One region of the Paenibacillus rhizolycopersici genome, then DNA from elsewhere that is predicted to be linked to it. Evidence: riboswitches for the same ligand, from Rfam matches in the RefSeq annotation. Region 1 holds a riboswitch; the other holds the start of a gene.
The links. Region 1 has a riboswitch for FMN ahead of IM700_RS01280 (DMT family transporter). Riboswitches for the same ligand answer to the same signal wherever they lie in the genome.

Region 1 (5,810 bases):
GGCCAGATCTGCGGCGTCGGCCAGGGCCGCCATACCGCGATTGCAGCGAACGACCCGCGGATTACAAGCGCCGGATTCTTCAAGATGGAATCCATCCTGAAGCCAAAGGTTCCGGAGAACCTCCGTTTTGGTCTCGGGCCAGTGGGCGCGCTGCTCATGGATACCCCCGCCGGCGAGAAAGCTACCTACCGCTTTGCGCTCTGTTTCTATCGCGCCGGTTACGTCACCACCGGGATGGACGCGTCCTACTATTACACGCGGTATTTCGCCAATATCGAGGACGTAGCCGATTATGCGCTGGCTGAGTTCGACCGTAAGCTGGAGGTTGCGCAGAAAGCCGAGACGCTTGTCTACGACTCGAAGTTGACCGAGGACCAGAAGTTTATGCTCGCGCACGCGATCCGTAGCTATTACGGTTCCACCGAGCTGCTGGAGCAGGACGGCAAGCCGCTTTGGGTCGTGAACGAAGGCGAATACCGGATGATGAATACGTTCGATTTGCTGGTCGACCAGTTGTTTTTTGAGCTGAAAATGAATCCGTGGACGGTCAAAAACGAGCTGGATCTCTACACCAGCCGCTACAGTTATCGGGACACGGTACGTCTTCCCGGAGATGCGACCGAATATCCCGGCGGCATCAGCTTCACGCACGACATGGGCGTTGCCAACACGTTCTCCCGACCGGGCTATTCGGTTTACGAGCTGCATGCGATTGACGATTGCTTCTCCCATATGACCCATGAGCAGCTCGTCAACTGGGTATTGAGCGCCACGGTTTACGTCCAGCAAACGAATGACCGCGAATGGCTGGATCGCAACCTGCCGATCCTGGAGCAATGTCTGGAAAGTATGGTGAATCGCGATCATCCGGACCCAGCTAAACGGACCGGCGTCATGGGCCTTGACAGCTCCCGCACGATGGGCGGTGCCGAAATCACCACTTACGACAGCTTGGATGTCTCGCTGGGTCAAGCGCGGAACAACATTTATTTGGCTGGCAAGAGCTGGGCAGCTTACGTCGCGATGGAAAAGCTACTGCGAGCAAACGGACGCGAGGCGGCGGCCGAACTGGCCGGACGGCAAGCAGAGCGGTGTGCCGGGACGATCACCGCGCATCTGCTGCCAGGCGGCTACATTCCGGCGGTCATCCAGGAAAATAACGACTCCAAGATTATCCCGGCGATCGAGGGTCTGATCTTCCCGCTGTACACTGGATGCGAAGAAGCGCTGGATCCGAACGGCCGGTTCGGCGAATATATTCGGGCATTGTCCACGCACCTGAACACGGTGTTGCAACCCGGAATCTGCCTGTTCGAAGACGGTGGGTGGAAGCTGTCCTCGACGAGCAACAATTCCTGGCTCAGCAAAATTTATCTGTGTCAATTCATCGCCCGCCGGATCCTAGGCCTGGCCTGGGATGAACGGGGCCAAGCGGCCGACGCCGCGCATGTCGCCTGGCTGACCTCCGAGAAGAACGCCTTCTGGAGCTGGAGCGATCAGATGATGGCCGGCGTAATCTGCGGCAGCCGGTATTATCCGCGCGGCGTGACGGCGATTTTGTGGCTGGACGAGAACTAAACGATCACGGCCAAGCGAGCTGAATAAAGCGAAAAAAAGCGAGGTTTCCGAACCCAGTTAAGGGCGGAAACCTCGCTTCTTTTTATAAGCGAAAGGTTATTGCTTGGCTCCCTGGCGGGAGATCAGGAACAACGTGCCCCAAATCAGAACGAATCCGCACACCTGGGCGGGTGTAATCATCTGCTGGAAGGCAATCCAGTTGATTAGAACCCCGACCATCGGGAAGCTGAGTTCGGCTAATGTGGCGACCGAAGCCTTCGTTGTCGTCAGCCCCTTGTAGTATACAAGCAGGCTGAGCAGTCCCGGCAGCAGCGCTTGTCCCAGCATGTTGAGCGAAAGCGCGGCAATTTGTGAGGTACCGGCAGGCAGGTTCCAGGCGGCCCCTTCGTTCCAGGTGATGGCCAGCAGCAGCGGCAGCGCCAATACAAACCGCAGCGACGTCACCGTCTCATACTTCATATGCCCAACCATCATCCGGCCCATCACGGTGGATCCGCCCCACAACGCGGCCGCGCCCAGCGACAGCAAGCTGCCCACCTGCACAAAGTCGCTCCAATGCCCGATTGGCATCGTAAATCCGAAGGTCAGCAAATACGTTCCGAGCAGCGCAATGACCAAGAAGCCGAAGAAGAACCGAGGCAGCTTCTCCTTGAGCAGCAATCCGGCCAACAGGATGGCAAACAGCGGTTGCATCTTCTGCAGCAGCAGCACAGCGTTCAGATCGCCGTTCGACAGCGCCATCGTAAACAGAATCGTGGCGATGGCGGAACCGCCCCAGGAAATGAAGAGCAGCGCGCCCCCTTGCTTCCAGCCCAGCCCTTTCAGCTCGGTGCGGTTGTTCCATAAGACAGGTATGGCAATGAGCGCGATAATAAGGTGCTCAATGAGTACAATTTGAGCCGACGTCAGCGACTCCAGCAAGATGACTCGAAATAACGGGTCAACGCCCCACAGCGCCGCCCCCAAAACAACGAGCCAAAACCCGCTTCGCGATTTGCGTGCCTCTGCCTTCGCAGACGATTGCTGAACCTGGCCGGATGTCCCCGTAAGCGCCCCCGCGCCCGCCCCAGCCTGAATCCCGAGTCCGCCGCTAACATTTGCTTTTTCCATGGTGTTTGTCCCCTTCTTGAATAGAGGGTCTAAGTAGAAAACCCCCGCATCGACCTTCGTAAAGGTTTGCGGGGGCTGACCAAATAAGCCTGTCAGGAACCGTACCGGTCCCTGGATCAAACTATAGCTTTATTGATCTTCTCCCATCCGGACTTTACCGTCGGCCTTGGAATTACACCAAGTCAGTCGCGTGCGGCCGAAGCCACAAGCGAGTCGCGGGCTGCAGTTTCTGCAATCAGAAACCTCACCGCCGGTTAGGAATTTCACCTTACCCCGAAGATCTCTATTCATTTAAATTTTGATTACTTAACTTGTTTATATCATAACGCAGGATTTTCGGGAACTCTGTTACAAAAATCACAAAGTCCTCTCGCGTCCGAAAAATTAGGTTCTACCCTCTTTTGACCACATCGAAGTTGTTCTCGATCAGCAGCCAATTTTGCGGAAAACTTAAGCCCAGCTTCCAATAACTCATCCCGCGCAGCCCCAGCTCCTTGATCAAATTAAACTTGGCTTGGATTGAGCGGGCATCCTCAAACCATACTTCATGTTCCCGTCCTTCCCCATCCCAATAATGATAAAACGGAGCCTGATCCCGGTCGCTGTATTGAATCGCGACGCCGTGGCGCGCCGCAATTTGGATCGCTTGCTGGGGACTAACCGCCCGCGCGACGCTTCCTTGCACGAAAGGCAGCGTCCAATCGTAGCCATACAGATTTTGCCCCATCATGATTTTGGAGCCGGGCATTTCGGTCAACGCGTATTCGATCACACGACGGACCGGACCGATCGGGGATACCGCCTGGGCTGGTCCCCCGCTGTAGCCCCACTCATAGGTCATGATCACAACGAAGTCGGCGATTTCCCCGTGCGCCCGATAATCATGCGCTTCATACCACAGCCCCTGTTGGCCGGCGCTTGTCTTGGGCGCCAGAGCAGTGGACATCAGCCAACCCTGTTGCGCAAAACGCGCTTTGGCTTTTCGCAGAAAAGCGTTGTAGGCTTCCCGGTCGGCCGGCCGCAAGAACTCGAAATCGAAATGGATATCCCGAAAACCGTAATTGCTTGCCGTCGTAACGATATTGTCCAGAAAACGGTCCTGGATCGGGATATCGTTCAGCAAAATCCGGCCTAACTCATCGCTAAATTGATCGTTCTCCTGATTCGTGATCACCATCATCAGCACGACCCGGTTCGCCCGGGCGATTTCCGGAAACTGATTGAGCGGCGGCTCCTTGAGCGAACCATCCCGCTGCGCCTGAAAGCTAAATGGAGCCAGGTACGTCAGGTGCTGCGCCACTTCGCGCGCGCTTCGCTCCAGCGCTGGAGCAACCGTCCCCCCGCGCGGCTCAACGTAGGCGTTAAACTCGGCGCTTCTACGCGGGCGCGGCGGGATATATAACCGAAATCCGATCGACAGGGGTTGATCCGCGGCAATGGCGTTGACACGAGCCAGCTCTTGATAACTTAACCCAAATCGCTGCGCGATCGACCATAGGCTGTCCCCGGACCGAACCCAGTAATAGCTGCCGACAATCGGGATAACCAAGGTTTGTCCAACCACAAGCTGTTCCGGGTTCGGCAGTTCGTTGGCTTCGACGATATCCTCATAAGGTACGCCATAAGCATCCGCGATGCTGTACGTCGTTTGGCCCGGCTGGACAGGATGAATCTGCATCTGCTCCCCTCCTTCATATGGATCATGTTATCACCATCCTATGAAGGAGCCAGTTTGACCTATTCCCCGTCAGAACGCCGGAAGGGCAATCTCGTTGTAATTGTCTTCAAGGAATTTTTTGACTTCCGGACTGGAAATCGCCTTCGCCAGCTTCTGGATCGGTTCCGAATCCTGATTGTCCTGGCGGGCGACCAAGGTGATCGCAAAAGCCGATTCCACGGTTTCTGTCAGCAAAGCGTCTTTCTTCGGCGTAAGACCCAGCGGGCTGGCATAAGCCGGAGTCATCAGCACCAAATCGGCGTCATCCAGCATCCGCGCCAGCATCAGTAGATCAACTTCTTCGAATTTGTAGTTGTGGCTATTTTCTACGATATCACCCACGGTAGCATGGATGCCCACGCCTTCCTTCAGTTTGATCACGCCGGCCTTATCCAGCATATCTAGCGATCGTCCCCCGTTCGTCGCGTCGTTTGCGATCACGATGGTCGCGCCGTCCGGCAATTCTTCCATCGATTTATAGCGTTTGGAGTAAGCTCCGTACACGGCATGATAAACCGGCTGAACCGGGACGAGGTTGGCGTTTTTATTCTTATTGTATTCTTCCATCCAAGGCACGTGCTGGAAGAAGTTCGCATCGACTTCTTTGTTCGCTAGCGCGTCGTTAGGCTGAATATTGTCGGACAACACGACGATCTCCAAGTTGATGCCTTCCTCTTTGAGCTGCGGTTTAATGAGTTCAAGGATGTCGGTCATCGGCGGAATCAAAGACGCAACCTTTAACGTTGTCATTTCCGTCGTCTCGGACTCGGCCGCGGCCGGTGCGCCTACGCCTGTCTCCGCATTCCCGGTGTTTGAAGCGTTCGAAGCGTTGCCATTATTGCCGCATGCGCTTAATACCAACATCAGCAGGACCAGCGTCATCATCCATTTACCTGTCTTTATCATGATTTCTCCCTCCGTTATTAGCGTTTATCCAACCAACGGGACAACGCATTTCCTATAAATTGAATTCCTTGCACCAGAACAATCATCAGCAGGATCACCGCGGCCATCAGCTCGGTTTCGAACCGCTGATAACCGTAGCGGATGGCAAAATCACCTACGCCGCCGCCGCCAACCACGCCCATCACCGTGGAATAAGAAATAAAGCTGATCGTCGAGGAAGTCAGACCCAACACCAGGCCGGACCGGGCTTCCACATATAGAAACTTCGCCACAATCTGAAGCTTCGACGCCCCCATGGACCGCGCCGATTCGATTACGCCTCGCGGCACCTCGAGTAGCGATTGCTCGACAAACCGCGCATAAATCGCAATCGCAACGACCGCAAGCGGGATGGAGGCCGCCAGCGTCCCGATCGCCGTACCGACGATGAGACGGGTGAGCGGAATCATAAACACCACCAGCAGCAGGAACGGAAAGGAACGAATGACATTAACCGCTC
Region 2 (5,810 bases), on a different contig from region 1:
GGCGATTTCCACCAAATCCGGCAACCTAGCCATGGTTCCGTCTTCCTTGATGACCTCACAGATCACGCCGGCCGGATAGGCGCCGCACATCCGGGCCAAGTCGACCGCCGCTTCCGTATGACCGGCGCGCCGCAGCACGCCCCCCTTTTTGGCAATCAGCGGGAACATATGGCCCGGCCGGCGGAAGTCCGCAGCCTTGGCGTTCGGATCCATGATGGCCTTAACCGTCAAGGAACGCTCATAGGCCGAGATTCCTGTCATCGTATCCTTATGGTCGATGGAGACGGTAAAGGCCGTCCCGTGGTTATCGGTATTTTGCGCCACCATCGGCTGCAAATCCAGTTCCTCTGCTCGCTCCGCCGTAATCGGCAGGCAGACCAGTCCGCGCCCTTGAGTGATCATGAAGTTGATCACTTCCGGCGTCGCTTTTTCAGCCAGGGCCACAAAGTCCCCTTCATTCTCCCGGTCTTCATCGTCAACGACGATAATGACCTTGCCCCGCATCAATTCGTAGATTGCTTCTTCGACTCGGTCTAATACGATATCACCCATAGCTTTCCCCTCCTTGTTTTATATGTAGTTCAAAATGTCGTCTTTGGATCACGAAGCAGCTCGAGAAGGTTGATTCGGCGGCGAATCTTGCATTCACCCGGGCCTTCCGCTGCTCACGTAGCTTCCAGCTACGCTGTGCTGCTCAGTCCCTAGCTTCATTCAACCTTCTTGGTGCTCCAAATCCAACCTCTTGAACCTTTATTGAAGTTGTAGTTCAAAATGTCGTCATTTAACCCCCGACTTTTTTAAACGAACCCGTTCGCTGCCAGAAACGGGAGGTTGATTCCCGACTCGTCTCCGGTCTCTTCCCCCGGATCGCCGCTACCTCTGCCATACTTCAGCAGATGATCCACGTATTTGCCGAGTACGTCGCATTCCAGGTTGACGGTGTCCCCGGCCCGCTTAAAGGCCAGTACGGTTTCGGCTAGCGTATGAGGGATAATGGAAATCGTAAACATCCCGCCTTCCGCTTCGACCACCGTCAAGCTGATCCCGTCCACGGCAATCGATACTTTTGGAATAATGAATTTCAATAAGGATGATTTCCCGGGTCGGATTTGAAACACGACCGCATTTTGATCCTGACTGGTCCCGACAATCGTACCGATTCCGTCAACATGCCCCTGTACGATATGCCCGCCGAATCGTCCATTGGCCGCCATGGCTCGTTCGAGATTCACGCGACTGCCTGGTTTTAGATCCTTCAGATTCGTGTTGCGGTACGTCTGCGGCATGACATCTACCGTAAAGGAGGAAGCGTCGAACGAGGTTGCCGTTAAGCATACACCGTTAACAGAAATGCTGTCGCCCAGCTTGATGCCTTCCGTAACGACTTTCGCCGAAATGCTCAGTAGCATCGCTTCGCCCTTGCGGCTGATCGACTTCATCGTGCCGATCTCCTCCACTAGTCCTGTAAACATCAGTGATCCTCCTCCCTCACTTCAGCCTGTGCCCAGACCGGAATTCCTCGGATGCACACATTATCCCCGATTTGTTCGACTTCCATGTCGCGTAACGAGACCGCGTCCCGCATAAGATCAAACCCGGCGAAGCTAAAACTTCCGGGCGCTTCGCTCCCGCCGACGATCTTGGGGGCGAAGAAGATCACGATTTCATCCACCAATTGACGTTCCAGCAACGAGCCATTCAATCGACCGCCCCCTTCAACGAGTACGGAGGATATGCCCCGTTGTCCGAGCTGAACTAACGCCTCATTGAGATCGACCTGTGGGCCGCTTCCGCAACGAAGAATCTCGACGCCAAGCTCGGTCAGCCGCTCAGCTTTGTCCGGGTCAGCCTGCTCTGTTGTCACGATCCAAGTTGGGGCTATCCCATCGTGAAGGATCTGCGCCGTCTCGGGAATGCGAAGCGTGGAATCCGCAATGACCCGTACGGGCGATAACCCCGGGACAGTTAAACGGGTTGACAACTGCGGATTATCGGCTACGATCGTCGACACGCCAACCATAATCGCCTGATGGCGATGCCGCATCGTGTGCACGATTTCCCGCGCTTTCTCGTTCGAGATCCATTTGCTGTCCCCGGATCGACTTGCAAGTTTTCCGTCCAGCGTGCTGGCAGATTTGATTGTCACATACGGCAAGCCGCTGGTGATAAACTTGATGAACCGGCGATTCAGCTTCAAGGCCCGGTCGCGCAGCACGCCAACTTTAACTTCAATCCCGGCGGTACGCAGCAACTCGATTCCTTTCCCGGCAACCAGGGGATTCGGATCCTCACAGGCAATCACGACACGTGCCACCTTCTCGAGCACCAACCGCTCCGCGCAAGGGGGTGTCAAACCGTGATGACTGCAAGGCTCCAATGTGACGTATACCGTGCTGCCTTCGGCCTGGGAACCGGCCATGTTCAAGGCATGCACCTCCGCGTGCGGAGTCCCCCGCTGCAAGTGGGTACCAAGTCCAACCAACGTCCCTTCCTTAACGACAACGGCGCCGACGACCGGATTCGTCTCGGTTTGTCCCAGCGCCCGCTCCGCCATGTCTAACGCTAAAGTCATGTAATAATCGTCGTCGATCGCCTTCATCCTCCATCCTCCTTCCGTCCTTGCCTGTCGCTCAGTAACAAAAACAACCCTGCCGCAATCCGGCAGGGTTGATCATGAGAGTAGTTCTACGCTAAATCAAAGAGCGCCTCCGCCTAAAATCACGCCGCCGCTTATCCATTGATAAACAAGGACGATAAATTTATGGCGAAAAGCTAGCATCGCCAAAGCTCCTTCACAAAATCAAATGTGAAAAATAGAACTTGGTCGATTGAACTCTCGAAATCCGAACACCTTCGCAAATAAAATAACGTACGTGCTCCCGCGTTTTCCTTCTCCCATCCAGACTATACTGTCGGTCCCGGAATCTCACCGGCTCAGCCGCATGCTTACGAAAGCACTGCGGGTCACGGACTTGTGCTACATCGGACTAGCGTCCAATGAGCCATCACCGTCGGTAGGGAATTTCACCCTGCCCCGAAGGATTGCTTAATATTAGGTTTGCATAACTGCAAGACGAATGTTAGCACTATTCCTGTCAAAAATCAAGCCTACTCGTCACTACACCCTGCCTCAATTCCATTCGTGCAAGGAATCTTCATCCCCCTATCTCCCGGGAACCAAGGTGCATAAAAACCTCCCGAAATAGCCAACCTTAAAGTCGATATCGTATTGACAAATCCCATACTCAGGAGGAATGAACGTGGCTAAACCGGACAATCGCTCCGACAACGTTGATAAGCTGCAAAGAAGCATTCAAAACACCATCGAGAATTTCCGTGAGGGACAAGATTACCTCAGTGAGCATGCCGATGAAATCTCCGTCAAGGAGAAGAAACAGGTTCAGGAGAAGAACGAAAAACGGCTGCACGCCATTGAAGGCTTCCGGGAAGAAGTGAAGGACGAAGCCGCTCATCAAAGAAAATCGTAAAAAATGAATCAAGGGGTGCTCCGCTGCCAAGCCTGCTTGGCCTTGCGGGGCACCCCTTTCACTTCGAACCTGCTTACGCTTCGTCCCAAACGGAAACTTCCTTCATTTTATCGCCAGGACGGACATTGTCCACAAGTTCCATTCCCGAAGTCACTTTGCCGAACACGGTATGTACCCCGTTCAAATGCGGCTGCGCTTCGTATACGATGAAGAACTGACTGCCGCCGGTATCTTTGCCTGCATGGGCCATCGACAGCACCCCGCGCTCATGTTTGGTTACATTCGTATCCGTCTCGCATTTGATGGTGTAACCTGGGCCTCCGGTTCCGTTACCGATCGGACATCCGCCTTGAGCCACAAAACCCGGGATTACGCGATGGAACGTGAGTCCGTTATAGAATCCGGAATTGGCCAGTTTTTCGAAGTTCGCGACCGTACCCGGAGCTTCTTCGGGCAGGAATTGAATTTCGACCTCGCCGCCTTTTTCCAATACGATTTTACCTTTTTTCATATCCGTGCACACCCTTCTTCTTAGCGTCATTGGACAAACCTCTTCCAGTTTACTAAAAAAAAGCCTTTCAAGCAAAAAAGCCGAGGGAATCGGACAATCCGATCCCCTCGGCTTTACTCCTGCTTCTCCTCGTCGCTTACTTCAACGAAGGCTGTTTGGCGATCCGTTCCGGAATTACGTCACAGGCGATTAGGTCCTGCAGGGACTCTCGTTTTACGACCAGATCGCTTTGGCCGTCTTGAACGAAGACGACCGCTGGACGGCGTAACCGGTTATAATTGCTGGCCATCGCGTAGTTGTAGGCGCCGGTGCAAGCCACGGCGAGCAAATCGCCGCTGTTCACCTTCGGCAAATCCACGTCCCAGATCAGCATGTCGCCGCTCTCACAACATTTGCCGGCGATCGATACGGTCTCTTCGTTCGCATCGTTACCACGGTTGGCGAGCATCGCCTCGTATTTAGAACCGTAAAGGGCCGGACGCGGGTTGTCCGTCATCCCGCCATCCACGGCGACGTATTTACGCACACCAGGGATATCCTTACTCGTGCCCGCCGTATAAAGTGTCGTCCCCGCATCGCCTACGATGCTCCGGCCTGGTTCTACCCAGATTTCCGGAAGCTGCGGATAACCAGCAAATTCCCGTTTGACCGCATCCGTAATCGCACCGACATAATCGGAAACCTTCAGCGGCGTATCGCCTTCCGTATAACGGATGCCAAAGCCGCCTCCTAAATTGACGACCTTGAAGGTGACGCCCAGCTTCTCCTTGACCTGCAAAGCGAACGCTGCAACCCGCTCAACCGCCATCTGGAAACCTTCCACTTCGAAAATTTGCGAGCCGATATGCGAATGTACGCCGAGCAAATGCAGATTCAAGCTTCGGTTGGCCAACTCAACAGCTTCCATAGCCGAGCCGTTGCCGATATCAAACCCAAACTTGGAATCGGTTTGGCCGGTTGAAATATATTCATGCGTGTGGGCTTCCACCCCCGGCGTTACGCGCAGCAGAATATTCACGGTGACGCCTTTCTCAGCGGCAAGCGCTTGAAGCATATGCAGCTCCGTAAAATTGTCAGCCACGAAACAGCCGATGCCGGCGGATATCGCCATTTCCAATTCATCCGGCGTCTTGTTGTTGCCATGAAAATGGATTCGCTGCGCAGGGAATCCCGCTTGAAGGGCCGTAAACAATTCGCCCTCGGAGACAACGTCCAGGGACAAGCCCTCCTCCTCGGCCAGCCGGCACATCGCCATGACGCAGAACGCTTTGCTGGCATAAGCAACCTGGAAAGCCAGGCCCGATGCTCGGAAGGCGTTCATATATTCACGGCATCTTTGCCGCACAAGAGCTTCATCTACGACATACAACGGCGTTCCGTAGGATTGCTTTAGCTCGACCGTATCGCAGCCGCCGATTTCGAGATGGCCTTTTGCATTAATTTTGCTGGTACCGTGTAAATACATCTATGCAGTCCTCCACTTTCAAATTTTACACCAGTATAGCAAACAACCGGCAACCTGAAAAATGGATTTTTCGGAATATCATTTGTGTTATTTGTTGAACAAGCCTAAACGTCACCGTTTGCCCGGCATCCGCGTATTGTCCCGCGGCTTGTTGGAGGACGGTCTTTGCTTGGATGTCATCACCGGAACACGGAATAACACCCCGGCCATCGCCTTTGCATTAAAAGGTATAAATGGCCACATGTAAGACGAGTTATTCGAACGGCGCAAAGTCAGCAGCACGATAAACGAAGTTATCCCAATGACAAATCCAGGGGCGCCAAAGATCGCCACCGCCACCAGCAAT

Region 2: it holds a riboswitch for FMN, as region 1 does, so the genes downstream of both, ribD (bifunctional diaminohydroxyphosphoribosylaminopyrimidine deaminase/5-amino-6-(5-phosphoribosylamino)uracil reductase RibD) here and IM700_RS01280 (DMT family transporter) in region 1, are expected to answer to the same signal.

Annotation. Positions count from the first base shown of each region.
Region 1 covers NZ_JADCNN020000001.1:300,313-306,122, reverse strand. The annotation lists gene IM700_RS01285 (glycoside hydrolase family 52 protein) at 1-1,578, shown strand, start outside; gene IM700_RS01280 (DMT family transporter) at 1,675-2,688, opposite strand; FMN riboswitch at 2,820-2,973, opposite strand; gene IM700_RS01275 (glycoside hydrolase family 18 protein) at 3,080-4,366, opposite strand; gene IM700_RS01270 (MetQ/NlpA family ABC transporter substrate-binding protein) at 4,436-5,311, opposite strand; gene IM700_RS01265 (methionine ABC transporter permease) at 5,329-5,810, opposite strand, start outside.
Region 2 covers NZ_JADCNN020000005.1:147,946-153,755, forward strand. The annotation lists gene IM700_RS07755 (bifunctional 3,4-dihydroxy-2-butanone-4-phosphate synthase/GTP cyclohydrolase II) at 1-552, opposite strand, end outside; gene IM700_RS07760 (riboflavin synthase) at 798-1,472, opposite strand; gene ribD (bifunctional diaminohydroxyphosphoribosylaminopyrimidine deaminase/5-amino-6-(5-phosphoribosylamino)uracil reductase RibD) at 1,472-2,599, opposite strand; FMN riboswitch at 2,884-3,046, opposite strand; gene tlp (small acid-soluble spore protein Tlp) at 3,261-3,488, shown strand; gene IM700_RS07775 (peptidylprolyl isomerase) at 3,562-3,999, opposite strand; gene lysA (diaminopimelate decarboxylase) at 4,136-5,464, opposite strand; gene IM700_RS07785 (spore germination protein) at 5,576-5,810, opposite strand, start outside.